Linked DNA regions of Alkalihalophilus pseudofirmus. Each later gene encodes a partner of the first gene's protein in a complex. Links are inferred from orthologs where the notes say so. Each region holds a gene or a part of one and is shown in the gene's direction. Other genes may lie near its edges. The genes, in order: holA, dnaX and holB.

Evidence for each region.
Region 2: holA (region 1) and dnaX share a complex: the UniProt entries of both Bacillus subtilis proteins name them as parts of the DNA clamp loading complex. The link is inferred for Alkalihalophilus pseudofirmus from one-to-one orthologs.
Region 3: holA (region 1) and holB share a complex: the UniProt entries of both Bacillus subtilis proteins name them as parts of the DNA clamp loading complex. The link is inferred for Alkalihalophilus pseudofirmus from one-to-one orthologs.

The regions. Positions count from the first base shown.
Region 1 is NZ_CP117835.1:1,063,253-1,072,370, forward strand. What follows is about bases 1-2,887. They hold holA (DNA polymerase III subunit delta), read left to right. Parts: upstream 1-874; coding sequence 875-1,900; downstream 1,901-2,887. Other genes in these bases: PQ478_RS05470 (DNA internalization-related competence protein ComEC/Rec2), read left to right, coding at 1-195; PQ478_RS05475 (YqzM family protein), read right to left, coding at 255-392; rpsT (30S ribosomal protein S20), read right to left, coding at 1,947-2,213; gpr (GPR endopeptidase), read left to right, coding at 2,443-2,887. In the rest of the region: more of gpr, read left to right, coding at 2,888-3,567; PQ478_RS05495 (stage II sporulation protein P), read left to right, coding at 3,732-5,003; PQ478_RS05500 (DUF3679 domain-containing protein), read left to right, coding at 5,000-5,371; PQ478_RS05505 (hypothetical protein), read right to left, coding at 5,378-5,554; lepA (translation elongation factor 4), read left to right, coding at 5,790-7,610; radical SAM family heme chaperone HemW, read left to right, coding at 7,665-8,810; heat-inducible transcriptional repressor HrcA, read left to right, coding at 8,936-9,118. UniProt on the Bacillus subtilis protein: Part of the beta sliding clamp loading complex, which hydrolyzes ATP to load the beta clamp onto primed DNA to form the DNA replication pre-initiation complex.
Region 2 is NZ_CP117835.1:26,126-36,743, forward strand. What follows is about bases 3,985-6,840. They hold dnaX (DNA polymerase III subunit gamma/tau), read left to right. Parts: upstream 3,985-4,497; coding sequence 4,498-6,183; downstream 6,184-6,840. Other genes in these bases: tadA (tRNA adenosine(34) deaminase TadA), read left to right, coding at 3,985-4,009; PQ478_RS00135 (YbaB/EbfC family nucleoid-associated protein), read left to right, coding at 6,202-6,513; recR (recombination mediator RecR), read left to right, coding at 6,525-6,840. In the rest of the region: nikB (nickel ABC transporter permease), read right to left, coding at 1-384; opp1C (nickel/cobalt ABC transporter permease), read right to left, coding at 402-1,298; PQ478_RS00110 (glutathione ABC transporter substrate-binding protein), read left to right, coding at 1,622-3,238; more of tadA, read left to right, coding at 3,521-3,984; more of recR, read left to right, coding at 6,841-7,121; PQ478_RS00145 (YaaL family protein), read left to right, coding at 7,138-7,365; PQ478_RS00150 (pro-sigmaK processing inhibitor BofA family protein), read left to right, coding at 7,430-7,693. UniProt on the Bacillus subtilis protein: Part of the beta sliding clamp loading complex, which hydrolyzes ATP to load the beta clamp onto primed DNA to form the DNA replication pre-initiation complex.
Region 3 is NZ_CP117835.1:41,907-49,442, forward strand. What follows is about bases 1-2,866. They hold holB (DNA polymerase III subunit delta'), read left to right. Parts: upstream 1-871; coding sequence 872-1,861; downstream 1,862-2,866. Other genes in these bases: tmk (dTMP kinase), read left to right, coding at 1-492; darA (cyclic di-AMP receptor DarA), read left to right, coding at 527-856; PQ478_RS00195 (PSP1 domain-containing protein), read left to right, coding at 1,866-2,696; yabA (DNA replication initiation control protein YabA), read left to right, coding at 2,712-2,866. In the rest of the region: more of yabA, read left to right, coding at 2,867-3,062; PQ478_RS00205 (tRNA1(Val) (adenine(37)-N6)-methyltransferase), read left to right, coding at 3,173-3,913; PQ478_RS00210 (GIY-YIG nuclease family protein), read left to right, coding at 3,910-4,179; rsmI (16S rRNA (cytidine(1402)-2'-O)-methyltransferase), read left to right, coding at 4,163-5,026; transition state genes transcriptional regulator AbrB, read right to left, coding at 5,075-5,365; PQ478_RS00225 (DNA double-strand break repair nuclease NurA), read left to right, coding at 5,568-6,530; PQ478_RS00230 (ATP-binding protein), read left to right, coding at 6,543-7,536. UniProt on the Bacillus subtilis protein: DNA polymerase III is a complex, multichain enzyme responsible for most of the replicative synthesis in bacteria.

The DNA.
Region 1 (9,118 bases):
CCAAATATTGGGTTAATTTCAGCAGGACGAAACAATCGCTTTAATCATCCACATCCAGAGGTAACCGAACGCCTTTTTGACCACAACATTCAGGTGATTAGAACGGACCTTCAAGGTGCTGTTCAATTGCATCTATACCAAGAAAAAATGAAGATCATATTTTCCCCATATAAAAAAGCAGAGCAGCAAGATTAACTTGCTCCTCTGCTTATGTACCATTCAGATGGTACCTTTCATGCCTGTGTTTTTTCGGCTTAAAATCCTGAGAATACATCAACAATAGATGCAATGATAAAAATCGTTGCAAAGAAGCCAAAAGAAACAACAAAGGCAACACCAGAATCAATCGCATCATTACGCTTACTTTGTACGTCTTTTTCAAAATGATTCATCTGGCACCCCTCCTTTTTTCAACCTTTAGTATAAGCCAAGCCACCAAAAAAAGCTATATCGATTCCTCAAACAATTATCCTTAATCAAGAAATGTTCAATAATTTGTTCATCTTGAGATGGATCTGCCTGCATTGTAAAGAGTTGTCACCTATAGTTTGAATCTGCATAGGATATCATAACTAGTGAAAGGCGGTCATGATTATCGTCATGAACGAGGGTACCCGGGATCTCGGATCATGACGTTTATCATAAATGGGGGTTTGGCACATGGGGGCCGGACCCCTTTCTCTTGTTTTCACTAACTAGCTTTGCAAAGTAAATGTACTCAATACACTTACTCAATATTTAACTTGTAATGGCCAGCATTTTTTTCTAAGCTAAAGAAGGGTATCGAAAGTCAGCAGTCAATTATCGATTGACTACACCCATATATTATCCATAAATCGATAAGAATATTGCAATGAAATTGGGGAATGTGTAAATGAATTACTTGCAAGCAAAAAAAGAGGTAAAAAATGGTAAGATTTCACCCGTTTATTTTATACATGGTACGCAACAATTTTTGATTGAAGATTTTTCGCAGCAAGTATTAGATCAAGTAGTCGGTCAAGATGGATCAGATATGAATGTTATTACATATAGCTTTTCAGAAACGCCAATAGAGCTTGTTGTTCAAGAAGCGGAAACACTGCCATTTTTAGGGGCGAATAAAGTGGTTATTGTGAAAGATTTTCAAGCCGTTACCAGTCAAAAGCAAGACGTGAAAATCGAGCATGATATTGATGTGTTAATCAAATATATAGAAAATCCTTCTCCTGAGTCAACGCTCATCCTTGTTGCTCCTTATGAAAAGCTAGACGAACGGAAAAAAATTACAAAACGATTAAAAAAAGAAGCAACAGTTATTGAAGCTCTTCCATTTGATGACCGAATGATGAAGCAGTGGATAGAAGAGCAGACAGCTAGCCACCATATCCAAATAACAAAAGAAGCTCAGGAACGTTTGGTTGAACGGCTTGGATTTGACTTGCTTCTTGCAGCGTCAGAGTTGAAAAAGCTTGCCCTTTATGTAGGTGAGGGAGGAGAGATTACTCCGCGGGAGGTTGATTTACTTGTTGCTCGCACTCTTGAGCAAGATGTGTTTGCATTAATTGATTTTGCTGTGAAAAAGCGTTTAGACGAGGCACTTGTCATATATCATGATTTGTTGAAGCAGAAAGAAGATCCATTAAAGATATTAGCGCTCCTTGCAAGACAGTTTCGAATTTATTATCAAGTGAAGGGGTTAAGTAAACAAGCTTACTCACAAAAACAAATTGCAGCTCAATTAAAGCTTCACCCATATGCTGTTAAACTTGCCAGCCAAAAGGTCAGTCAATTTGAGGAAAGATCACTTTTAACCCTTCTTGAAGCGGCAGCTGATACCGATTATGCGATTAAATCAGGAAAGATGGAGAAAGTGTTGGCGGTGGAATTATTATTAATGAAGATGACTCAAGATTTATAATCATAAAAAAACGACTCATTTTGTATGAGTCGTTTTTTTTCGTTCATTATGCAGAAAGACCGTTAAGCTTTTTAGCTAGACGAGACTTTTGACGTGAAGCTGCATTTTTATGAATAAGACCTTTGTTTGCTGCTTTGTCAAGCTTTTTCGCTGCATCAACGAATGCTGCTTGAGCATTTTCTTGCTCACCAGCTTCCACTTTAGCTTCAAAGTTCTTGATAGCAGTACGTAGAGCAGATTTAACAGCGATGTTTTGCGCACGACGCTTGTCGTTTGTTTTCACACGTTTAATTGCAGATTTAATATTTGGCATACCTTTCACCTCCTGGTTAAACAACGATTGTCCTCTTTTGTAACCAGTCCATCTCTATGTTATGAACGGTTTCGCATCCTTTATTCAAGGCAGTGACGACACCCGTTGGCATCATCAATACAACAATCTGCATTCTATCAAAAACAACGAACAAATGCAATAGAAAGAATGAAAACAAAAACCAATGGAGAAGCTATTTGCTAAGAGTAGAATGAGGAGGGTGATCCGAATGCCTAAAGAATTAAACCTTGAACAATATCAAATACGCACTGATCTAGCTGTGGAAGCTCATCAGTTAGCAGTTGAAGAGCAAGAGAGAAAGGCTCCAGGAGAACAAGAATCACAAAATGTCAGCGGTGTGCAGATTGAAGAAGAAGTGATTGATGATGTTAAAGTAATTAAAGTAATCATTGATGAAGTAGGAGCAAAGCGTCTTGGGAAAAAGCAAGGCTCATATTTAACATTTGAATCTCAGGGGATTAGAAAAAAAGATACTGACATTCAAGAAAAAATGGAAAGAGTTTTTGCAAGTCAGTTTCATCAGTTTATGACCGACATCGGAATCAAGGAAGAGGATACTTGTTTAGTTGTCGGCTTAGGGAATTGGAATGTAACACCTGATGCACTTGGTCCGATCGCAGCTGAAAATTTACTGATTACTCGTCACCTGTTTGAGCTCGCACCTGAACAGGTTCAAGGAGGATATCGTCCTGTTAGTGCAGTCACCCCTGGAGTTATGGGGCTGACAGGTATTGAAACGAGTGATGTGATTTTTGGTATTATAGAAAAAACAAAACCTGACTTCGTGATTGCGATTGATGCCTTAGCGTCACGTTCCATTGAGCGAGTGAATGCGACGATTCAAGTTTCTGATACAGGCATTCATCCTGGAAGCGGGGTTGGAAACAAACGAAAAGAGCTGAGCAAAGATACGCTTGGGATTCCGGTTATTGCTGTTGGGATTCCAACGGTGGTCGATGCGGTGTCAATTACGAGTGATACGATTGATTATGTGTTAAAGCATTTTGGTCGCGAAATGAAAGAAGGTAATGCTCCGTCTCGTTCCCTTGCCCCAGCAGGGATGACATTTGGCGAGAAGCGGGTGTTAACGGATGAAGATCTGCCAAATGACGAGAAAAAGCAAACAATTCTCGGAATGGTCGGCACGCTTCCAGAAGAAGAGAAACGTCAGCTGATTAGAGAAGTCCTCTCTCCGCTTGGACATAATTTAATGGTCACTCCAAAAGAAGTTGATGTTTTTATTGATGATATGGCCAATGTCATTGCGCAAGGCCTGAACGCAGCTCTTCACAAAAAAGTGAATCAAGATAATGTTGGTTCCTACACACATTAATGCAGAAAGCCTCTTTCCATATGGGAAGAGGCTTTTATATTGAGAAAATATGTCCCATTATAAAATTATACGTTCTACCCTGTCTCATAAAAGCATATATCTCAACTACAAGGTCTAATCATGTAAGTGTGCGTGTGGACAAGCAAACATGAAAGGATGAGAAGATGCGAAGACGGGGATTTCATGGATTTACCGTAAAAGTCAATCGGACGAGCTTAAAACGTCTAGCTGCATTAATCATAGTTGGCGTGATGTCCCTTTTTATATTTACAGGTGTACTCACTTCCTTTGAGCCGGGATATGGAATGGCTTCTTCCTCTATAAATCAATGGGCTAATGGTCTGGAAGGAGAAGACTTTGTTCACCTTCTTGGAATGGAGAATCAGTATTTTAAACAAGAGCTTCCACCTGATGCTGAGGCTATGAGTCTCTCTGGTGTAGCGTTTCAAGTGGCGACAAGTATTAATCCGGATGATCCAAGAAGTCTGTTGGGGCGAGAGCTGCCAGGCTTTTCATTATTTGACGGCCAGATTATTGTAGCGGGTGAAGGAACAGATTATACAAACTTGCCGTTTGAGTCAGCTCCCCCTCTAGAAGTAATAATGGCAGAGCGTGAGGCGACAAAAGAAAGTTTGGCAAAGCTTGAGGAATTAAAGCAGGCAGGAGATAATCTGCAAGGCTCGACAGATGGCAGAAAAGTAGCGCATATTATTCATTCTCATAATACCGAATCTTTTTTACCAGAGCTTAAAACAGACGTAGTAAATGAAGCCTTTCATGGTGAGGTTAATATCACTTTAGTCGGAGAGAAGTTATCTCAAGAACTTGAAAAAAGAGGGATCGGAACAGAAATAGAGGAACGTGATGTGCAAGGTGCTCTAAAAAATAGAGGCTGGCAATACGCACAATCGTATGATGCATCTCGTGAATTTGTAAAAGAAGCCATAGCACAAAATGATGACCTGCAATTTTTCTTTGATCTTCACCGCGATACGCTCTCAAGGGATAAAACGACTGTAACCATAAATGGTGTTGAATATGGACGGACAGTATTTGTAGTAGGCGGGGATCATTCAAATTATGAACATAATCTTAAATTAGCAGAAGAGCTGCATGACATGCTTGAAGAGAAATATCCTGGACTAAGCCGTGGGGTAATTTTAAAAGCAGGCCGAGGTACAAATGGTAAATTTAATCAAGATTTATCGAAACAATCAATGCTGGTTGAATTTGGCGGTGTGCATAACTCACTTGAAGAGGTCTATCGTTCTGCAGAAGCGCTGGCTGATGTGTTTGCTGATTATTATTGGAATGCAGAAGCGGTAGATGGGACAGACGATGTAGAAACAGAAGAAGCGGTGGATGGGACAGACGATGTAGAAACAGAAGAAGCGGTGGATGTAAGCGCAGCAGACGGAGAAGAGGAGGAAAAATGATGATTAAGAAACTGGTTTTTGTGATCATGTTCATACTCGTAACTTTGTTGCTTGGTTCTCTATTTGGCATTCAGCATATGAACGAAGAACTAGGGATCACAAAGCCAGTTCCTCTTGAACTCAAGGAGAGTGAAGCGGCAGGTGTCCCGTCAGAACCTGAGGTAATAAGTGCTAAAAAGGAACAGCCTGTAGATCCTAAAAGTCAATTAGTGGAAAAGCGCCAAAAAGCAGAAGATGTAGGAAGGTTTAACTTTTTTTCTGAGCTTGGCACAGGTGTTGCTGAAGGAGCAAACAGAATAAGCCGGATGGCACTTACCCAAGTGATGACATTTGTTCATGAAGTGTTAAATGGAGAGAGCAGCGAATAATAGCTGCTACTCTCTTTTTTCTTTTATGGGGATATTATCGATACATTCGTCGAAATAGGTGCGGATAAGGTTGTAGCGATCCCGGTTCACACCATCAATGATGTTTGAGAATAATTCTTTAGATCCGATTTCTTGTATGACATCTAATAATCTCATAAGTCGTTCAAATTCTTCTTTTGACAAGGGCTCACCTCTTTAACAAACCTTTTAGTAATAACATATGATAATAAAAAAGACATGCTATAGGGACTTCCCTATTTCTGTAAAATAGATCATTTTAATAGAAAATAAAGATTGTTTTAATAGCAAATAAGTTAAGATTTTAGGCTAACCCTAATCTGTGTATTGAAGACGGTCTAAACGATTGGTATAATGAGAAATAGTGTATATGGCACGATTTAGTAGGAGTGATCAATTTATGAATAACAATGACCGCATAGAGCGCCAGAAGAAAATCCGAAATTTCTCGATCATTGCTCACATTGACCACGGAAAGTCAACGTTAGCTGATCGTATTTTAGAGAAAACAGGCGCCCTGACTGACCGTGAAATGAAAGACCAAACGCTTGATGCAATGGACCTTGAGCGCGAGCGTGGAATTACAATTAAATTAAATGCTGTTCAATTAACCTATACAGCTAAAGACGGCGAAGAATATATTTTCCACTTAATTGATACTCCAGGACATGTAGATTTTACATATGAAGTATCGAGAAGTTTAGCAGCTTGTGAAGGGGCTTTGTTAATTGTTGACTCAGCACAAGGCATTGAAGCGCAAACTCTTGCCAATGTTTATTTGGCCCTTGATAATGATCTTGAGATCTTGCCGGTCATCAATAAAATTGACCTTCCAAGTGCAGAGCCTGAGCGCGTGAAACAAGAGGTAGAGGATGTAATCGGTCTTGATGCATCTGATGCTGTACTTGCATCTGCAAAAAATGGAATTGGAATTGAAGAGATCTTAGAGCAAGTGGTCGAAAAGGTACCTGCACCAACTGGTGACCCGAACGCCCCGCTTAAAGCCTTAATTTTTGATTCTCTATATGATTCATATCGCGGTGTCGTAGCTTATATTCGTATTATTGATGGCACAGTGAAGCCTGGCCAGAAGATTAAAATGATGGCTACAGGAAAAGAATTTGAAGTAACTGAGATTGGGGTATTTACTCCAAAAGCAGAAAAACGTGATGAGCTGACTGTCGGAGATGTAGGATTTTTAACGGCTGCAATTAAAAATGTCGGCGATACGCGTGTCGGTGATACGATTACGAATGCTGTGAACCCGGCATCTGAGCCACTGCCAGGCTACCGTCGCATGAATCCGATGGTATACTGTGGTCTTTACCCAATCGATACAAATGATTACAATGACCTTCGTGAAGCTCTTGAGCGTCTTGAGTTAAATGATGCGTCATTGCAATATGAGCCAGAAACATCTCAGGCGCTAGGTTTTGGTTTCCGCTGCGGATTCTTAGGACTTTTGCACATGGAAATCATTCAAGAGCGTATTGAACGTGAATTTGGTATCTCTCTTATTACTACAGCACCAAGTGTTGTGTACAAGGTTCAGCTGACTAGTGGGGAAGACCTTCAAATTGATAATCCGTCTAATATGCCTGATGCACAAAAGATTGATTATGTGGAAGAGCCTTATGTAAAAGCAAAAGTAATGGTTCCAAATGATTATGTAGGTTCAGTAATGGAGCTTTGCCAAGGTAAACGTGGAATTTTCATTGACATGCAATACTTAGATGAGAACCGTGTACAAATTGTTTATGAAATTCCTTTATCTGAAATTGTCTATGACTTCTTTGATCAATTAAAATCAAATACAAAAGGTTATGCTTCATTTGATTATGAGTTGATCGGCTATAAACAATCTAAGCTGGTTAAAATGGATATCTTGTTAAATAGTGAGAAGGTCGATGCCCTATCGGTTATTGTTCACCGCGATTCAGCTTATGACCGAGGCAAAATCATTGTTGAAAAGTTAAAAGAGTTAATCCCTCGTCAGCAATTTGAAGTGCCTGTTCAAGCTAGTATTGGACAAAAAGTTATTGCAAGATCTACGATTAAAGCGATGCGTAAAAATGTACTTGCTAAATGTTACGGCGGGGATATCTCACGTAAACGTAAGCTTCTTGAGAAGCAAAAAGAAGGTAAGAAGCGAATGAAGTCTGTTGGTAACGTGGAAGTACCGCAAGAAGCCTTCATGGCCGTTCTTCGTATGGATGAATAATACAATGATAACCGCAGGGGTTCCTGCGGTTTTATTGTTAGCAGGAGGAATAATATGAGGACAGCAGCATATATTCACATCCCTTTTTGTGAGCATATTTGTCACTATTGTGATTTTAATAAAGTATTTTTGAAAAACCAGCCGGTCGATGAGTACATTCAAGCACTGCTTCACGAAATGCATATGACGATTAATGAAGCAAAGCCCGATCAGCTTAAAACAATCTATGTCGGCGGTGGAACCCCTACCGCTTTAACGGCTGCTCAGTTACGAACTCTATTTGCCGGAATGCATTCGATCCTTCCTATGGAGCAGATTGAGGAATTTACGGTGGAAGTTAATCCAGATAGCAGTGAAGAAGAAAAGCTTACTGTTATGAAAGAATACGGTGTGAATCGTCTTAGCATCGGAGTGCAGTCCTTTGATCAATCACTATTAGACGCGATCGGCCGAACGCACTCAAGTGATAGTGTGCATGACGCTGTTAAGCGGAGCAGAGAAGCAGGCTTTGATAATCTATCGCTTGACCTAATGTTTGGTCTGCCGCATCAATCGGTCGAACAATTTATTGATACGATTGAAAAAGCAGCTGAATTAGGGGTAGAACATCTATCTGCTTATTCATTGAAAATTGAAGAGAAGACAGTGTTTTTTAATCGTCAGCGCAAGGGGAAATTAAGTTTGCCTCCTGAAGAAGATGAGGTAACAATGTATGAAGAGCTTAGAAAACGTACGAAAGCTCATGGACTCGTACAATATGAAATCTCCAACTTCGCTAAGCCTGGACGTGAGAGTAAGCATAATCTCGTTTATTGGAATAACGATGAATATTATGGTTTCGGTGCTGGGGCTCACGGGTATGTAAATGGCGTTCGCCATCAAAACATTGGTCCTGTGCCAAAGTATATAGAAGCTGTAAATCAAAAAAAGCTACCTTACCTTAATGAACATAAAGTCAGTAAAGTAGAACAAATTGAAGAAGCGATGTTTATGGGCCTGAGAAAGCTTAACGGGGTAGATCTTGACGAGTTATCTAAACGCTACGATAAAGACCTTAACAAGCTCTATCACGATCAAATAAAGGATTTATCTGAGCGAGGGTTGCTAGTTAGTGAGCAAGGTATGCTAAAACTGACAAACGAGGGACTGTTGTTAGCCAATGAAGTATTTGAACAGTTTCTTGCTGTGTTAGAGGATTAGCAAAAAAACCAAACGTTTATTTTAGAAGAAATGTTGTTTTGAAGTTGACAAATCCTGACCTATTTGATAATTTATCATTAGATTTAGCACTCGATCATTGTGAGTGCTAACAGAGGTGATGAGAGATGTTAACAGATAGACAATTGTTAATTCTGCACGCCATAGTTGATGATTATATCCGGTCGGCAGAGCCAGTCGGTTCTCGCAGCATCTCTAAGCGAGAAGATATAACATTTAGTCCAGCGACGATCAGAAATGACATGGCTGACCTAGAGGAACTCGGCTTTTTAGAGAAGCCTCACAGCTCT
Region 2 (10,618 bases), 1.0 Mb from region 1 along the record:
TAAGAACGTGTAATGTCTTGTTGCTGAAATGATACCGGCAATTAAACCAATAAATACAGATAAAATCGTACTGTATATGGCAAGTTCTATTGTTACCCAGAACCGGCCTGAAATTTCTTGAGTTACTTCACGGCCACTACGGATCGAATTCCCTAAATCACCCTGTATTGCATTTCCAATATAATTAAAGTACTGCTGTGGGAGCGGATCATTTAAGCCTAGTCGCTCACGCATTTGCTCAACTTGAGCTTCGGATGCACTTTCACCGGCGATGATTTGAGCCGGGTCACCAGGAATGAGGTGCATCATTGAGAAAACGAGAATTGTAACACCAAAAAGAACAGGGATCGTTTGAATTAATCGTCTAACTATATAAGTAAACAATCATCTACACCTCTTTTCTAGTTTTTCATTTTCGGATCAAGTGCATCACGTAATCCGTCACCAAAAATATTAAATGCTAGTACAACAATAACAATCGCCAAACCTGGGAATAACGCTACATGTGGTGCGTCATACATATAATTTCGTCCGGCACTTAACATTGCCCCCCACTCCGGAGTTGGAGGCTGAGCGCCCATTCCTAAGAATGATAGACCACTAGCGGTAAGAATCGCTGTTGCCATACGCAAAGTAGCTTGGACAATAATAGGTGATAAAATATTCGGTAAAATGTGTTTAAAAATAATACGCCCGTCGCTTGCACCAAGTGCACGAACAGCATCCACGTATTCTAGCTTTCTAACAGAAAGTACAGATCCACGTACAATCCTTGCAAATACAGGAATCGAGAATATTCCGACAGCTATGATTACATTTGTTAAGCTTCCGCCTAATACACTTACAATAGCTAAAGCTAGTAAAATACCAGGGAATGCTAGTAATACATCCATGCAACGCATAATAAATGCATCTACACGCTTGCCGTAATAACCAGAAATCAATCCTAGGAAAACACCAAAAACAGTACCGATAATAACAGAGAAGAGGCCAATATATAATGTAATTGACATTCCATGAATAATACGGCTGAAGATATCACGACCATGATGGTCTGTTCCGAACCAGTGTTCAGATGAAGGAGTTGCAAGTTTGTTCACATGATTTTGAACCGTTGGATCGTACGGTGCAAAAAATGGACCGATAATCGCTACAATAACAAAAAATAAGATCAGAATTCCTCCGACCATAGCAGCTTTGTTTTTACGAAGCTTTCTATAGAAGTTTTTCATACTCTTAACCCGAGGGCTCGGAGGAGGACTTTTTGTCATAGCATCATTTATCGTCTGTTCGCTCATAATAGACACCCTTTCTCAAAATGCTTTAAATTTTGACAAAATTATTGTTATACTACACCGCATTATTATATCACGTACATAATTTTTTACAATGTTTAAAATACTTTTGTAAGATAATGTCGTTTGTTAGTTTATTTTAAACATTCTGAATAATAAATGGATTATGTAAGCGTTTTCCATTTTACCTTTCTTCAATAAAAATGAGAAAGTAAATGAACTATTAATAATTTTATAAAATTTCTTGTTTTATTGTGAAAGTTAAGTTATAGTAATATTGAATTTTAAAAGTTCACACAAAAAGGAATTTAAGGGGGTTTTTAAAAGTGAAGATGTCTAAAAATTCACTTTTCGCTTTCTTGCTTGCGATGGTACTAGCTTTTGCGCTGGCAGCATGTGCAAGTGAGCCGGACAGTTCAGGCGAACCAGCTGGTGATGCAGATGGGGAAGATACTGAAGCTGCAGAAGGTGCAGAAGGCGGCGATTTAGTTATTGCTACATTATCAGATGCAGTATCATTAGATCCTGCAAGCTCAAATGACGTTCCATCAAGTAACGTTATTGCTAACATTTTTGAAACACTTGTTTATCAAAACGAAGATCTTGAGCTTGAGCCTGGCTTAGCTGAAGATTGGGAAATGATCGATGATAACACATGGGAATTCAAAATCCGTGAAGGAGTAACTTTCCATGATGATTCAGAATTAAACGCTGAGGTTGTAAAAGCTAACTTTGATCGTATTCTTGATCCAGAAGTTGCATCTCCACGTTCTTTCTTAATTGATATGGTAACAAGCATTGAAGCAACTGATGAGTATACTCTTCAATTAACAACTGAGTATCCTTTCTCTCCGCTTCCTGCTCACTTAGCTCATAACGGACTTTCTATTAGTTCACTTCCTTCTATTGAAGCGGACCAAGAAGCTGTAGCTGGCGGAGGAACTCCTGGTGCTTCAATCAGTGAAAACCCAGTCGGAACTGGTTTCTTCAAATTCGAAGAGTGGAACCCTGGTACAGCTGTGAAATTAGTTAAAAATGAAGATTACTGGGGCGAGCCTGCAAAGGTTGACTCTGTAACATTCTCTGTAGTACCTGAAGATTTAACTCGTATTGCTGAGCTTGAAACAGGTGGAGCACACATTATTTTCCCTGTCAGCCCAAGTGATGTAACACGTGTTGAGAATACTCCAGAAGTAAGTCTTGATCGTACAAACAGTGTGAGTCTTTCATACATCGGGTTCAACATGGACAAAGAGCCATTTGATGATGAGCGTGTTCGTCAAGCAATCTCAATGGCAATTAATAAAGAAGGTATTATCAGCGGTATCTTAGATGACACTGGTATCCCTGCGGTTGGACCGCTTGCTCCAGATGTATTTGGTTTTGATGATTCTGTTGAGCCATTAGGTTATGACACAGAAGCTGCACAAGAACTTCTTGCTGAAGCTGGTTTTGAAGATGGATTCTCTACAACAATTTGGACAAATGACAGTCGTGAGCGTATGGCAATCGCTGAGTATGTTCAAGCTGAACTTGCGAAAATTAATGTAGATGTAAGTATTGAGATCCTTGAGTGGGGTGCTTATTTAGAGCAAACTGCTAACGGACAACATGATATGTTTATCCTAGGCTGGTCTGTAGTTACAGGTGATGCTGACTACGGTATGTACCCACTATTCCACTCATCTAATGTAGGTGAAGCCGGTAACCGTACATTCATGCAAGATGCTGAGCTTGATGAGATCTTAGAAGAAGCTCGTCAAACAGCTGATGAGGAAACTCGTCTAGGTCTTTACAAGCAAGCGCAAGAAATGTTAGTTGAAGATGCTCCAATGATCTACCTTTACCATCAAGAGTACCTTGTAGGTCTTCGTGATGAAGTACAAGGTTTCTGGAAACATCCAAACGGAACTTACATGCTTCATGATGTAACGATCAACTAATATAATAGAAGAAAGATGGTCTTTTGAAAAAAGATCATCTTTTTTTATAAAAAAGCTTGCACTACTTTATGTAGGATGATATTATATTCCTTGTCAGCAGGTTTGTAACAACACGGAGGAATACCCAAGTCCGGCTGAAGGGATCGGTCTTGAAAACCGACAGGCGGGTTAAACCGCGCGGGGGTTCGAATCCCTCTTCCTCCGCCATATTTTAAAATGACACACATCACCTATTGGGTGGTGTTTTTTTATATCTATATACATTGCGAGGAGGTTGCTCTGGTGGCTGAGACACACGAGGATTGGATGAAGCTTGCGCTGCGGGAAGCTGATGCGGCGGAGCAAATAGGAGAGGTGCCGATCGGAGCAGTGATTGTGAAAGACGGCGAAGTGATTGCTGCTGCTCATAATCGCAGGGAGTGTGACCATCAAGCAATCGCGCATGCAGAATTACTTGCCATAAAAGAAGCGTGCGATGTGTTAGGCAACTGGAGGTTGTCTGGCTGCACTCTTTATGTAACGCTTGAACCATGCCCAATGTGCGCAGGGGCCATTGTACAGTCTCGGTTAGATCTTGTAGTATATGGTGCAGCAGACCCTAAGGCTGGCTGTGCAGGAACGTTAATGAACCTGCTGGACGAACCGCGATTTAATCATCGTGCAGAAGTGGTAAGCGGGTGTTTAGAAACAGAGTGTGGAGAAAGGCTTACCACCTTTTTTCGAAAGCTTAGAGCAAAAAGAAAGGAAGCGAAAAGAAATGGAGCTTCCTAATTCTTACACTTGCAATTTCTCCTCAAACAAACTATACTAGGAAATGCGTCAGTAAGACGCCTAACAACGTTATACAATTTGCCGTGCTAGGTGGGGAGGTAGCGGTGCCCTGTACCCGCAATCCGCTGTAGCGGGACTGAATCCCTTTCCGAGGTTTTGTCATCGTAAGGTCTGACCTAAGTAAGTGGTGTTGACGCTTGGGTTCCACGCAACGGAAACCCACGAACCCTGTCAGGTCCGGAAGGAAGCAGCAGTAAGTGGCCCCTTCCGTGTGCCGTGGAGCAGCCTGGGCCGAGCTAACTGCTTAGGTAACGCTTAGGGTGGCACTATCGAAGAAAGGTGCACGGTATTATATACATAAGATAACAACTGCTTTTGCGGTTGTTTTTTTATTGGGTTTTTTTATAGGTATCCCCCTTAAGATACTTTATTATCATCTTTTAAATCAGTATAATATGGAGTAGTAAGTGAAGAAGGAGTGGGAATCAATGAGCTATCAAGCATTATACCGCGTATGGCGTCCGCAGCAATTAAGAGATGTTGTTGGACAGGAACATATAACGAAAACGCTTCAAAATGCTTTATTGCAAAATAAGTTTTCCCACGCTTATTTGTTTTCAGGACCACGCGGGACAGGTAAAACAAGTGCTGCAAAAATCATTTCTAAAGCAATCAACTGCGAGAAGGCCCCCGTGGCAGAGCCGTGCAATGAATGTGCTGCCTGTAAAGGGATCACCTCAGGTGCAATTGTAGATGTGATGGAGATTGATGCAGCATCAAATAACGGAGTAGATGAAATTCGTGATATTAGGGATAAGGTTAAGTTTGCGCCTAATGAAGTGCCTTACAAGGTATACATCATCGATGAGGTTCACATGCTTTCTACTGGTGCATTTAATGCTTTATTGAAAACATTAGAAGAACCTCCTGGTCATGTTATCTTCATTTTAGCGACAACTGAACCTCATAAAATTCCGTTAACGATTATTTCAAGATGTCAGCGCTTTGACTTCAAACGAATCCCGAATACGGCCATTGTAGGACGGATGAATCAGATACTCTTGCATGATGGGATAGAAGTAGATGATGAGGCTCTGAATATGATCGCCCGAGCCGCTGATGGAGGAATGCGTGATGCATTGAGTTTGCTTGACCAAGCGATCTCTTATGCTGAAGGTCCGTTAACATTAGAAGATGTTCTAGCGATCACAGGCGCTGTCTCAGAACAAGTTTTAGTTAATTTGGTGGAAGCAGTGGCAAATAAAGATTCGGCGGTCGTTCTTGAATCACTTGATCAGCTTGTAAGAGATGGGAAAGAACCTGGCCGTATTTTAGAAGATCTTATCTACTACATGAGAGATTTGCTGTTATGTAAAACGGCTCCTGATTCGAAAGATTTATTAGAAAGAGCAGATTCGGGAGATATAGCTGTTTCTCTAAGCGAACAATTTGACTTCCCTTGGCTGTATCAAGCGATTGAGGTTTTGAATGGCTCGGTGCAAGAGATGAAATGGTCTACCCATCCGAAAGTGATTCTCGAGATGGCCTTAATAAGGTTAGTGAATCAGCGTCCAAGCGAATCTTCTGCCGGTAGTGAAGTTAAGTCAGAAACCGTTAAGCAGCTAGAGGCAAAAATTATTTCCCTTGAAAAAGTAGTGAAGCAGCTTCAAGCAGGAGGCGGTACCCCATCAACTATGGGGGATAGCGCACCTCAACAGTCGGTAAGACGGCCGAAAAAGCAAATTCCTCAAACGAGAGTAAATACATCTAAAGTAAAAGAGCTTCTTAAGGGAGCGAGTAAGCAGGAGCTTCAAAAGGTTACAGGGCAGTGGGGTTCTGTAATGGAACAAGTGAAAGCTCAAAATATTCCTGCACATGCCTGGTTGAGTGACAGCCGTCCAGTTGCAGCTGCTGAAGGCTTCATCCTTCTAGCGTTTCAAAATGAAATGCATCGTGATATGATGGATACAAAGTTCCGTCCATTTTTAGAAGAGGTGTTTCAGCAGATATTCTCCACTCAAGTGACCTTTATGACACTGCTTCAAACTCAGTGGGATAGGTTGAAGGAAGAGTATATGAAGGAACAGCGCGGGGGAGAGAGTGAGAGTGACCCTGTTGTAGACGAAGCACTCAAATTAGTAGGTGCAGATCTAGTCGAAATAATAGACGGTTAAAACAAGGAGGATCTTATTATGAAAAACATGGGTAGTATGATGAAGCAAATGCAAAAAATGCAAAAGCAAATGATGAAGGCGCAGGAAGAATTAAAAGAAAAGACAGTTGAAGCAACGGCTGGCGGCGGTATGGTGACAGTCATTGCTAGTGGAGATAAGCGTATTGTAGATGTGCAAATCTCTGAAGATGTTGTAGATCCAGATGATATTGATATGCTTCAAGATCTAATTCTAGCAGCTACAAATGAAGCATTGAAAAAAGTAGATGAGCTTGTTGAGCAAGATATGGGTAAATTCACAAAAGGAATGAACATCCCAGGAATGTTCTAGGAGGTTTTGCTTTGCAATATCCAGAACCAATCGCAAAGTTAATTGAAGGATTTATGAAACTGCCAGGTATCGGACCGAAAACGGCGAGCCGCCTGGCTTTCTTTGTTTTAGATATGAAGGAAGATGATGTCTTAGATTTCGCAAAAGCTCTTGTAAATGCTAAGCGGAATTTAACGTATTGCTCGGTTTGTCATAATATTACTGATACGGACCCTTGCCGTATATGTGAGGATAAACATCGAGATGATTCTATGGTTTGTGTTGTCCAAGAAGCGAAAGATGTGATCGCTATGGAAAAGATGAAGGAGTATCGTGGTCATTACCATGTCTTACATGGTGCGATCTCTCCAATGGACGGCATAGGACCTGAGGATGTCAAAATCCCAGAACTATTAAAGCGACTGCAAGACGACACCATTCAAGAGGTAATCATTGCTACCAACCCGACTATTGAAGGGGAAGCAACGGCGATGTATATATCGCGCCTGGTTAAGCCTACCGGTATTAAAGTGACGAGAATTGCGCACGGACTGCCAGTTGGTGGAGATCTAGAATATGCTGATGAAGTGACATTATCTAGAGCAATTGAAGGTAGAAGAGAATTGTAGCGTCGAGGGGGCCGTTATGTTTTTTCGAAAAAGAGGAAAGTTGCGGAAAGAAGAAAGCGACCGTCTATTACGATCGATTGAATCGATGAAAGAACGATTGGATAATGAAAAGCATTACGTATCACACAGTGTCGATCCATCGGACGACGTGCTTGCGAGAATGAGGGCGACTGAATCTGCCTATACCTTCTTATTAAGAGAAGCTAGAACTCAAAAAATGCGACAGAACAAGCTTGTTAGATAGCTTGTTCTTTTTTTGTGTGAGCACACATAAAATGAACTAAAGACAAGCATTAAGAGGTGATGAGATGGATCCGATCTTAGTTATCGCAATTTTGGCAGGGCTGGTTATCTTGTTATTAACGGTTGGGGCACCACTTAAGCCCATTCGTTTCGTCGGGCAGCTAGCCGTTAAACTTGTAATCGGAGCTTTGATGTTGTTCTTTGTAAATGCTTTTGGTTCGTTCTTTGCCTTTCACATTCCGATCAATGGAGTGACTGCATTAGTCTCCGGTGTCCTCGGAATACCTGGTCTCCTTCTATTAATTGTGACGAAACAGTTTATTCTTTAAGTAGAAGCTGCGATTCTTCTAATAAGAAGATCGCGGGCTTTTTTCTTTTTAATAAATCTTTTTATAAAAAGGGGTTGCATTTATTTTCGGAACTGTGTTATATTATTACTTGTCGCTGAGACACACCACAACAACAAACGAAAACAACTTTTAAAAAAGATGTTGACGAAACGTTGATGTGATGGTATATTAGTTAAGTCGCCAACGAGCGGCGGACGAAAAAGTTCTTTGAAAACTGAACAAAAGCCAAGCGAAATAGAGATACATGATATCTCGTCAATGAATTATTTTTGAGCTTAATCAAACACTTTTATGGAGAGTTTGATCCTGGCTCAGGACGAACGCTGGCGGCGTGCCTAATACATGCAAGTCGAGCGGACTGATGGGAGCTTGCTCCCTGATGTTAGCGGCGGACGGGTGAGTAACACGTGGGCAACCTGCCTGTAAGACTGGGATAACTCCGGGAAACCGGGGCTAATACCGGATAACCCGTTCCACCTCATGGTGGAGCGGTAAAAGATGGCCTCTGGCTATCACTTACAGATGGGCCCGCGGCGCATTAGCTAGTTGGTAAGGTAACGGCTTACCAAGGCGACGATGCGTAGCCGACCTGAGAGGGTGATCGGCCACACTGGGACTGAGACACGGCCCAGACTCCTACGGGAGGCAGCAGTAGGGAATCTTCCGCAATGGACGAAAGTCTGACGGAGCAACGCCGCGTGAGTGATGAAGGTTTTCGGATCGTAAAGCTCTGTTGTTAGGGAAGAACAAGTGCCGTTTGAATAAGGCGGCACCTTGACGGTACCTAACCAGAAAGCCACGGCTAACTACGTGCCAGCAGCCGCGGTAATACGTAGGTGGCAAGCGTTGTCCGGAATTATTGGGCGTAAAGCGCGCGCAGGCGGTCTCTTAAGTCTGATGTGAAAGCCCACGGCTCAACCGTGGAGGGTCATTGGAAACTGGGAGACTTGAGTACAGAAGAGGAGAGTGGAATTCCACGTGTAGCGGTGAAATGCGTAGATATGTGGAGGAACACCAGTGGCGAAGGCGACTCTCTGGTCTGTAACTGACGCTGAGGCGCGAAAGCGTGGGGAGCAAACAGGATTAGATACCCTGGTAGTCCACGCCGTAAACGATGAGTGCTAGGTGTTAGGGGTTTCGATGCCCTTAGTGCCGAAGTTAACACATTAAGCACTCCGCCTGGGGAGTACGACCGCAAGGTTGAAACTCAAAGGAATTGACGGGGGCCCGCACAAGCAGTGGAGCATGTGGTTTAATTCGAAGCAACGCGAAGAACCTTACCAGGTCTTGACATCCTTTGACCACTCTAGAGATAGAGCTTTCCCCTTCGGGGGACAAAGTGACAGGTGGTGCATGGTTGTCGTCAGCTCGTGTCGTGAGATGTTGGGTTAAGTCCCGCAACGAGCGCAACCCTTGATCTTAGTTGCCAGCATTCAGTTGGGCACTCTAAGGTGACTGCCGGTGACAAACCGGAGGAAGGTGGGGATGACGTCAAATCATCATGCCCCTTATGACCTGGGCTACACACGTGCTACAATGGATGGTACAAAGGGCTGCAAAACCGCGAGGTTGAGCGAATCCCATAAAGCCATTCTCAGTTCGGATTGTAGGCTGCAACTCGCCTACATGAAGCCGGAATTGCTAGTAATCGCGGATCAGCATGCCGCGGTGAATACGTTCCCGGGCCTTGTACACACCGCCCGTCACACCACGAGAGTTTGTAACACCCGAAGTCGGTGAGGTAACCTTTTGGAGCCAGCCGCCTAAGGTGGGACAGATGATTGGGGTGAAGTCGTAACAAGGTAGCCGTATCGGAAGGTGCGGCTGGATCACCTCCTTTCTATGGAGTATTTAACTCTAGTCGATGTATGATCTTACGATCATATACGCTTTGGATCTTTTGTTCAGTTTTGAAGGAACTATCCTTCAATTAGATACTAATTCTCACCAAGTTGAGTAAGGGTTAGTACTTGGTTCTTTGAAAACTAGATAATGAAAACGGACAAAGAGAAACGAGAAGATCGAGGATACGATCAAATGAGTGCTCGGATCGTACATCGGTACGTGAGAACACGAATTGTGAAGTAGACGAAGAGATTCGAAGTTTATCTGAAGTCCATGTAAACATATTTGTTCATCGGTATCTTTTAATAGAGAAGATTGAACGAGCATGTCAAGAATTCAACAACCTTTTTTAAATTTTGGTTAAGTTAGAAAGGGCGCACGGTGAATGCCTTGGCACTAGGAGCCGAAGAAGGACGCGACGAACGGCGAAACGCCTCGGGGAGCTGTAAGTGAGCTTTGATCCGAGGATATCCGAATGGGGGAACCCACTATTCGTAATGGAATAGTACCCATACCTGAATACATAGGGTATGAGGAGGCAGACCTGGGGAACTGAAACATCTAAGTACCCAGAGGAAGAGAAAGCAAATGCGATTACCTGAGTAGCGGCGAGCGAAACGGTATCAGCCCAAACCAAGAGGCTTGCCTCTTGGGGTTGTAGGACACTCTATACGGAGTTACAAAGAAATAGGATAGGCGAAGCGATCTGGAAAGGTCCGCGACACAAGGTAACAGCCCTGTAGTCGAAATTCTATTTCCTCCTGAGTGGATCCTGAGTACGGCGGGACACGTGAAACCCCGTCGGAATCCGGGAGGACCATCTCCCAAGGCTAAATACTCCCTAGTGACCGATAGTGAACCAGTACCGTGAGGGAAAGGTGAAAAGCACCCCGGAAGGGGAGTGAAACAGATCCTGAAACCGTGTGCCTACAACTAGTTGGAGCCCGTTAATGGGTGACAGCGTGCCTTTTGTAGAATGAACCGGCGAGTTACGATGTCGTGCAAGGTTAAGCTGATAAGGCGGAGCCGTAGCGAAAGCGAGTCTGAATAGGGCGAATG
Region 3 (7,536 bases), 1.0 Mb from region 1 along the record:
AGAGAAGTCATTCTCGATGTTAGGCATACAGAAATGGATGCGAGAACGGAAGCTCTTTTATATGCTGCGGCTAGAAGGCAGCACCTCATAGAAAAAGTGCTCCCGGCACTCGAAGAAGGAAACGTAGTTATATGTGACCGCTTTATTGACAGCAGCCTCGCCTATCAAGGTCATGCACGCGGGATTGGTTTTAACGATGTGCTGGCGATTAATGAATTTGCCATTGAAGGAAACTACCCTGATCTAACGTTGTTTTTTAATATTGAACCGGAAGTCGGACTCGCACGAATTAAGAGAAGCGGGACTCGCGAGGTCAATCGGCTGGATCAAGAAGTATTTAATTTCCACGAGAAGGTAAAAGAAGGCTATGAGAAAGTGATCGCACAGTATCCTGAACGAATGGCTGTGATAAATGCCAATCAAGATGTAGATGCTGTATTTTTGGATGCGATGGCGGTTATTAACGACTTTCTAAAGAAATCTTCTAAGTAGTTTTACCATTATTCATTTTGAAGGAGTGGTTATGATGAAATTAATCATTGCGGTAGTTCAAGATAAAGACAGCAACAGACTATCAGAGGCGTTAGTTAAGGCGAACTTTAGAGCGACAAAGCTTGCTAGTACAGGAGGCTTTTTGAAGGCTGGTAATACTACTTTCTTAATTGGAACGGAAGATGTGCATATTGAGCAGGTAAAAGAAATTATCAAGAAAAACTGTCAAAGCCGTGATCAGCTTGTTGCTCCAATTTCACCAATGGGCGGCAATGCAGATTCTTATGTTCCTTATCCGGTAGAAGTACAAGTAGGCGGCGCGACTGTATTTGTTTTACCAGTAGAGCAATTTGAACAGTTTTAAGGATGATGCATGAAAATGGAAACATGGAACGAATTAAAAGACAGTCAGCCGAAAGTTGTCCAATTATTACAGAGAAGTTTAGAAAAAGACCGCCTGGCTCACGCTTATTTATTTGAAGGAAGCAAGGGGACAGGGAAGAAGCAAATTGCATTTCAGCTGGCAAAAAGCTTTTTATGTAAGAAGAGTGAAGGGGCTGAACCTTGCTTAGCTTGCGTTGATTGTAAACGTATTGAGCATCGCAATCACCCGGATGTACACATTATTGAACCAGAGGGGCTTTCTATTAAAAAGCAACAGGTTGAACACTTGCAAAAAGAATTTACTTACCGCGGGGTAGAATCAGGCAAGAAAGTCTATATTGTTGACCAAGCAGATAAAATGACGGCGAGTGCTGCAAACAGTCTGCTTAAATTTCTAGAAGAACCAACTGCCCCGACTTTAGCTGTGCTGATGACAGAGCGAGCGAGCAGTGTGCTGCCTACAATTCAATCACGGAGTCAGCAATTAAGTTTTTCGCCTCTCCCAAGAGAAAAATTTATTGAACGTTTGGAAAAAGAAGGAATATCACGTACGCTAAGTACGTTAATAGCAGGTCTGACTCAAAGCTATGAAGAGGCAATTGCGCTAATGGAGTCAGATTGGATTGCACAAGCACGAAGCGTAGTGATACAATTAAACGAAGAGCTTTATGAAAGACCGCATCAAGTGTTCTTAACAATTCAGGATAAATGGATTCCTACATTTAAAGAACGACGTGAACTTGAACTCGGTCTTGATATGATTCTCTTATGGTTGCGAGACCTTTTATATACACAGGTCGGCAAAACGGACCAATTAGTATTTGCTGACCAGCAGACGTTGCTAGAGCAGCAGGCCCTCTCTAGCTCGCAGGAGAATACGAGTCAAAGCATGTCTTTTGTACTCGAAGCAAAGCGCCATTTAAGCGCCAATGTAAATCCGCAGCTGGTGATGGAGAAGTTGTTCTTTAGCATACAGGAGGGATAGACGGTTGCATCAAGTCGTAGGCGTCCGTTTTAAAAAAGCGGGCAAAATCTATTACTTCTCCCCAGGTGATTTAGAGCTTGAAAAAGGAGAAGCTGTCATCGTCGAAACATCAAGAGGTGTCGAGTATGGCCGTGTGGTCATTGGTGTCAAATCTGTAGAGGAACAAGATGTCGTATTACCTTTAAAACAAGTGATCCGCATTGCTACAGAAAAGGACCGGCTGACTGTTCAAGAAAACCGTGAACAGGCTCAAAAGGCATTTGATGTTTGTACAGATAAAATTAATGAACATCAGCTTGATATGAAGCTAGTTGATGTTGAATATACATTTGACCGCAATAAAGTATTGTTTTATTTTACAGCAGATGGTCGTATTGACTTTAGAGAGTTAGTTAAAGACCTTGCCGCTGTTTTTAGAACACGTATTGAATTGCGTCAAATTGGAGTCCGAGATGAAGCGAAAATGCTCGGCGGGATTGGCCCATGTGGGAGAGTTTTATGTTGTTCATCATTTTTAGGTGATTTTGAACCGGTGTCAATAAAGATGGCAAAGGATCAGAACTTATCATTAAATCCAGCTAAGATATCTGGCTTATGCGGGCGTTTAATGTGTTGCTTAAAGTATGAAAATGATATGTATGAGTCAGCTAAAAAAGAATTGCCTGATGTAGGAAAACATATTAAAACTCCACATGGAAAAGGTAAAGTAGTAGGGCTGAATATGCTTGAGCGGCTCGTTCAAGTAGATATACTTGAAAGTGACGAAGGAGTTCTTGAGTTTACACTCGATGAGCTGACAGAACACAAAGTCGCAGCAGCTGAAGCCAGAGAATAAAGAGGTGGGAGCTACGTGGAGAAAAAGGCAATCTTTCAAAAGGTGAGTCAAATTGAAGAACGGATCGGAGAGCTTCATCATGAGCTACGTGGCTTAAAAGAGCAGCTCGCCCACTTAATTGAAGAAAATCATTATATGCAAATAGAAAATGATAACTTAAGGAAGCGGCTCGACTCAGAAGAGGAACGAACAAATGATAAGCCTCTTGAAGATAAAGCACAGAAGAAGCCGGTGGTGGGTGAAGGCTATGATAATTTAGCGCGCCTTTATCAAGAAGGGTTTCATGTGTGTAATACTCATTATGGAAGCTTGCGTTCTGATGGTGATGATTGCCTCTTTTGCTTATCATTTTTGCATCAAAAATAAAGTTGATGTATGCCTCTTAAAAAGGCCTTCCATTTTAAAAGGAAGGCCTTTTGTTTACATAGAAAGCGTTTAAGACAATGTTTAAGACAATAGAAAGGTAGTTGGACAGCTTGGATAATCTATACCAGGATGAGCGGATTGATTATATTGCCGGGACAGATCTAAAAGTCATTCAAAGTCCATCGGTATTCTCATTTTCAATAGATGCCATCTTACTCGCCCGATTCACTTATCTTCCCATCCAAAAAGGAAACGTTCTTGATTTGTGTTCTGGCAATGGAGTCATTCCTCTTGTATTAAGCACCCGCACAAAAGCAACGATTACAGGTGTTGAAATTCAGGAAAGACTATGGGACATGGCTCAGAGAAATTCGAAACTAAATAAATTGAACAAGCAGCTGCATTTTGAGTTAGCAGATCTTAATCACCTGCCGCCATCGATAAAAAAAGGCAGCTTTGATGTGGTGACATGTAATCCTCCTTATTTTGAAACCGTATCTGAAGAAGAGAAGAATAAAAATCTTCATTTAGCCATTGCAAGGCATGAAATTCACTGCTCATTAGAAGATGTGATTCGCGTATGCAGCCAATATGTTAAACAAAAGGGGAAAGTGACGCTTGTCCATCGTCCGGAGCGCCTAGGGGATATCATTTACTTAATGAAGAATTACAGAATTGAACCAAAACGAATGCAGCTCGTTCACCCGAAAAAGGGCAAGGATGCCAACATTGTGTTAATAGAGGGTATTAAAGATGGAAGCTCCGGTCTTAAGTGCTTGCCCCCAATAACCGTTTATGGACTTGACGGGGAATATACAAAGGAATTTGAAGAGGTGTATATTGGATCATGAGCCATTATGTCTATATTCTTGAATGCAGCGACCACAGCTGGTATACAGGTTATACGACAGATGTAGGTAGAAGACTAGATATGCATAGCTCAGGCAAAGGTGCGAAGTATACAAAAGGACGAGGGCCGTTCACGCTTAAGTATGTACAAGAATTCGAAACGAAAAAAGAAGCACTTCAAGCAGAGTATGCTATTAAGAAACTGAGTAGAAAGCAGAAGGAACGTTATGTTTTAGAGAGTGGTGAAAATAATGAAGCAACAAGCTAGTTTTAGAAGTGATGCGCAAGTGGGTGTCATTTATTTAGTGCCAACACCAATTGGCAACCTAGAAGATATGACTTACCGTGCCATCCGTACATTAAAAGAAGCAGACTATATTGCTGCTGAAGATACGAGACAATCTAAGAAGCTTTGTAATCATTTTGAGATTACAACCCCTTTGGTAAGATATGATGAGCATAATAAAGAAAAAGCAGGAAATATGTTGATTGAAAAAGTAAAAGAAGGAAAAACAATTGCACTGGTAAGTGATGCGGGTATGCCAGCCATTTCAGATCCAGGACATGACCTTGTCAAGCTAGCCATTGGAGAAGACATTTCTGTCATATCACTTCCGGGCCCGAATGCAGCCCTCACAAGCCTGATCGCCTCAGGCCTTAATACAGAATCCTTCTTCTTTGCGGGTTTTTTGCCTCGTCAGAAGAAAAACAGGACCGAAACCCTTGAGGAGTTGAAACCAATCAAAGCAACACTTATGTTTTATGAGGCTCCTCATCGCTTAAAAGAGACTTTAGAAGCCATGCATCAAACCTTGGGAAACAGAAAAATAACCATTTGCCGGGAGTTAACAAAGAAGTTTGAAGAGTATCAGCGCGGCACGTTAGAAGAAGCCGTTGAGTGGTGTAAAACTGGTACGGTTAAAGGAGAATTTTGCCTGATTGTAGAAGGTTTAACAGAAGAAATTAAAGAGGACAAGTGGTGGGACGAGCTAGATCTAAATCAGCATGTAGAACATTATATCGCTCTAGGGATGCCTTCAAAAACTGCGATAAAACAAGTAGCAGTTGATCGAAATCTGCCAAAGCGAGAAGTATATCAGGCATATCATACGTAATACAAAAAAAGACTCTGGATAACAGAGTCTTTTATCATAAAAGGCTTATTAAGATTGTGTTGAACGAGAAACGTAATCTTGTAATTCTTTGATGATATCTTGAGCACCTTGTGGGCTAAGGATGATTTTACCACCTGCGATAGATAGGTTATCATCAGAAACTTCACCAGTAATTTGGCAAGTCATGTTTGGCTTATATTTCTTTAGAATGATGCGATCGTTATCAACGTAGATCTCAAGAGCATCCTTCTCTGCAATATCAAGTGTGCGGCGTAGTTCAATTGGAATAACTACACGACCTAATTCATCAACTTTACGTACGATACCTGTAGATTTCATTATGAATCGTCTCCTCTCAGACTTAAAAATATTTATAAGTTTTTGTGTCATTATTCGACATTTTTCTCTCTGTTTTTAGAATACCAGTGTTTCCAAAACAAGTCAATTAATTTATAAATATTTTTATATAAAAACGCATGTAATTTATTCCATGTCTATAAACCTTGATATATCAACTGTTTAAAAAGGAGGTAAATAAAGTATGTTAAACTTGTCCCCAGATCTTGCAAAAAAGTTGGAAGGTATAGGAAATGAATTGAAAGCAATCTACGCTGATTCGACAAATGAAAAAGAGATTATTCGACAAAAGTTGCGTGACTCTGGCACTTACTTTCGACAAATGGAGTCGATTTCGACAAGAACTTTGTCGAATTGGTTAAATGGTCGTGAGATAGCAGGAGTGGATGGGTCTGTAAATCAAACAAAAGGACAACCACCGCATCTTCTTTATTTATTCCAAGCATTAGCGAAAACCATCTCAGGATATGAATGCAGAGAGTCAGATGTCTACACTCCTTTGCTTGATACAAAAGAAGAGATTGAACAGGAGAAGCAGCCAATTAAATGGCGGTCTCATTTATTAGCTAAAATTGAACTTGAGGTGGCTAAGAGATTAATAGAAGAAAAGGATGTAGGATTCCTTATGATGGACGGGGCCCTATATCATTATAGGATTGATGCTCCGGAAGAATGGGAAAGTTTACGGCTTCTTGCTTTAGAGAAAGACGTGCTCCTTGTTGGGGTATCAGAGGAAATTACGACAGAAAATTTGATTAAGCTGCCAGCTTTCAAAGATCATGCTAGAAAACCTCATACGTATGACCGTGATTTGTTGTTTGGTAAACTTAATCGAGGCGAGATGATTCATTTAGAAGACATTCAACAAAAGGCAGGCTTGTCATCATCATGGATGCGCCCTAGCTCAGCACCTAGTATTACAGGATTTGACCTCTTAATTGAGCAGTCTGAGAAACGCGATCTTGTCTCTGATCTCCTCTACACCCTTACCCCAAAGGACGGGAGAGGCATCCCTTTTTGGCTGGATCATGTCGATCGGGATGTTCGAGTGACAGACCGCCTAGTAGAAGCGTTAGTTGAGCAATACATTGACCCGGAAATTAAACAACGTTTGTTTATACAAAAACGTCAAGACAGACCTTATTAAGGAGGAAGAAAAATGCAAATTGTAGGGGTTACGACTCAGCATGAAGTATATGTTGCATCCAAAGAGCATAAGTTCCGGATGAATGAAATGGTTGTGATAGAAGATCAGTCATTAAAAAACCCTAAAGGAGAAGTAGTCGAAACCTTCTCCTATAACCGTTATATTCCAATGGGATTTGATAAGGGAATTGTCGATGATCAAGTACTGAAAACGTTAGAGCATATTGGATATGATATTGGAGCTGATGATATTCATCTAGCAAAGGTGCGTCTTTTTGAAGAGGCGCCGCAGCCTATTCAGACTGGGGCCAGAATCAGGCATCCAGAGTTTCATGAAATAGAATCGCTGCTTGTACAATCTAATCCGAAAGATGGGATGGTGCTTGGGGAAGTGAAATCAACGGATTTTATTGCACCCAGTCTGCCAGATTCCTTAAACGGGCTGTTACATATTCAAGAAGAAGATAATCTTCGTCCTCAAAACGGTGTTCCGTTTATCTTTGATATTCGTGCAATGCAGCAATACCCTCATATTGGGGTATTTGGCGGTTCTGGCTCGGGTAAGTCATTTGGCCTGCGTGTAATGCTTGAGGAATTGATGAAACTTCAAATTCCAACGATCGTATTTGACCCCCATTTCGAAATGAATTTTGCTGCTGCAGCGAGCGGAATAGATGATGCCCCGTCTTATCATGAACGCTATACGGTGGTGCAGATTGGCCGTGATGTCGGGGTTGACTTTTCAGCTTTATCAACGAGAGATGTAGAGAGGCTTCTTCAAGCAGCGGGATCTCTTAGTGAATCTATGGTCAATGTCATTCAAACGATTCACAAGCGTAAAGACAGCTATCAGTCTTTCAGTGATCGTGTCGCCAATTTGGCAGAAGCGCTTGAGCTTGGCAAACAAAAAGTAGAGGGCTTCCTTCATGATGGGGGAATGTCACGCGAGGAAATTTCGAAATACGCGACATTCAAAAAGCTGTTAGATCAATTTGGCAGTCTGCCGC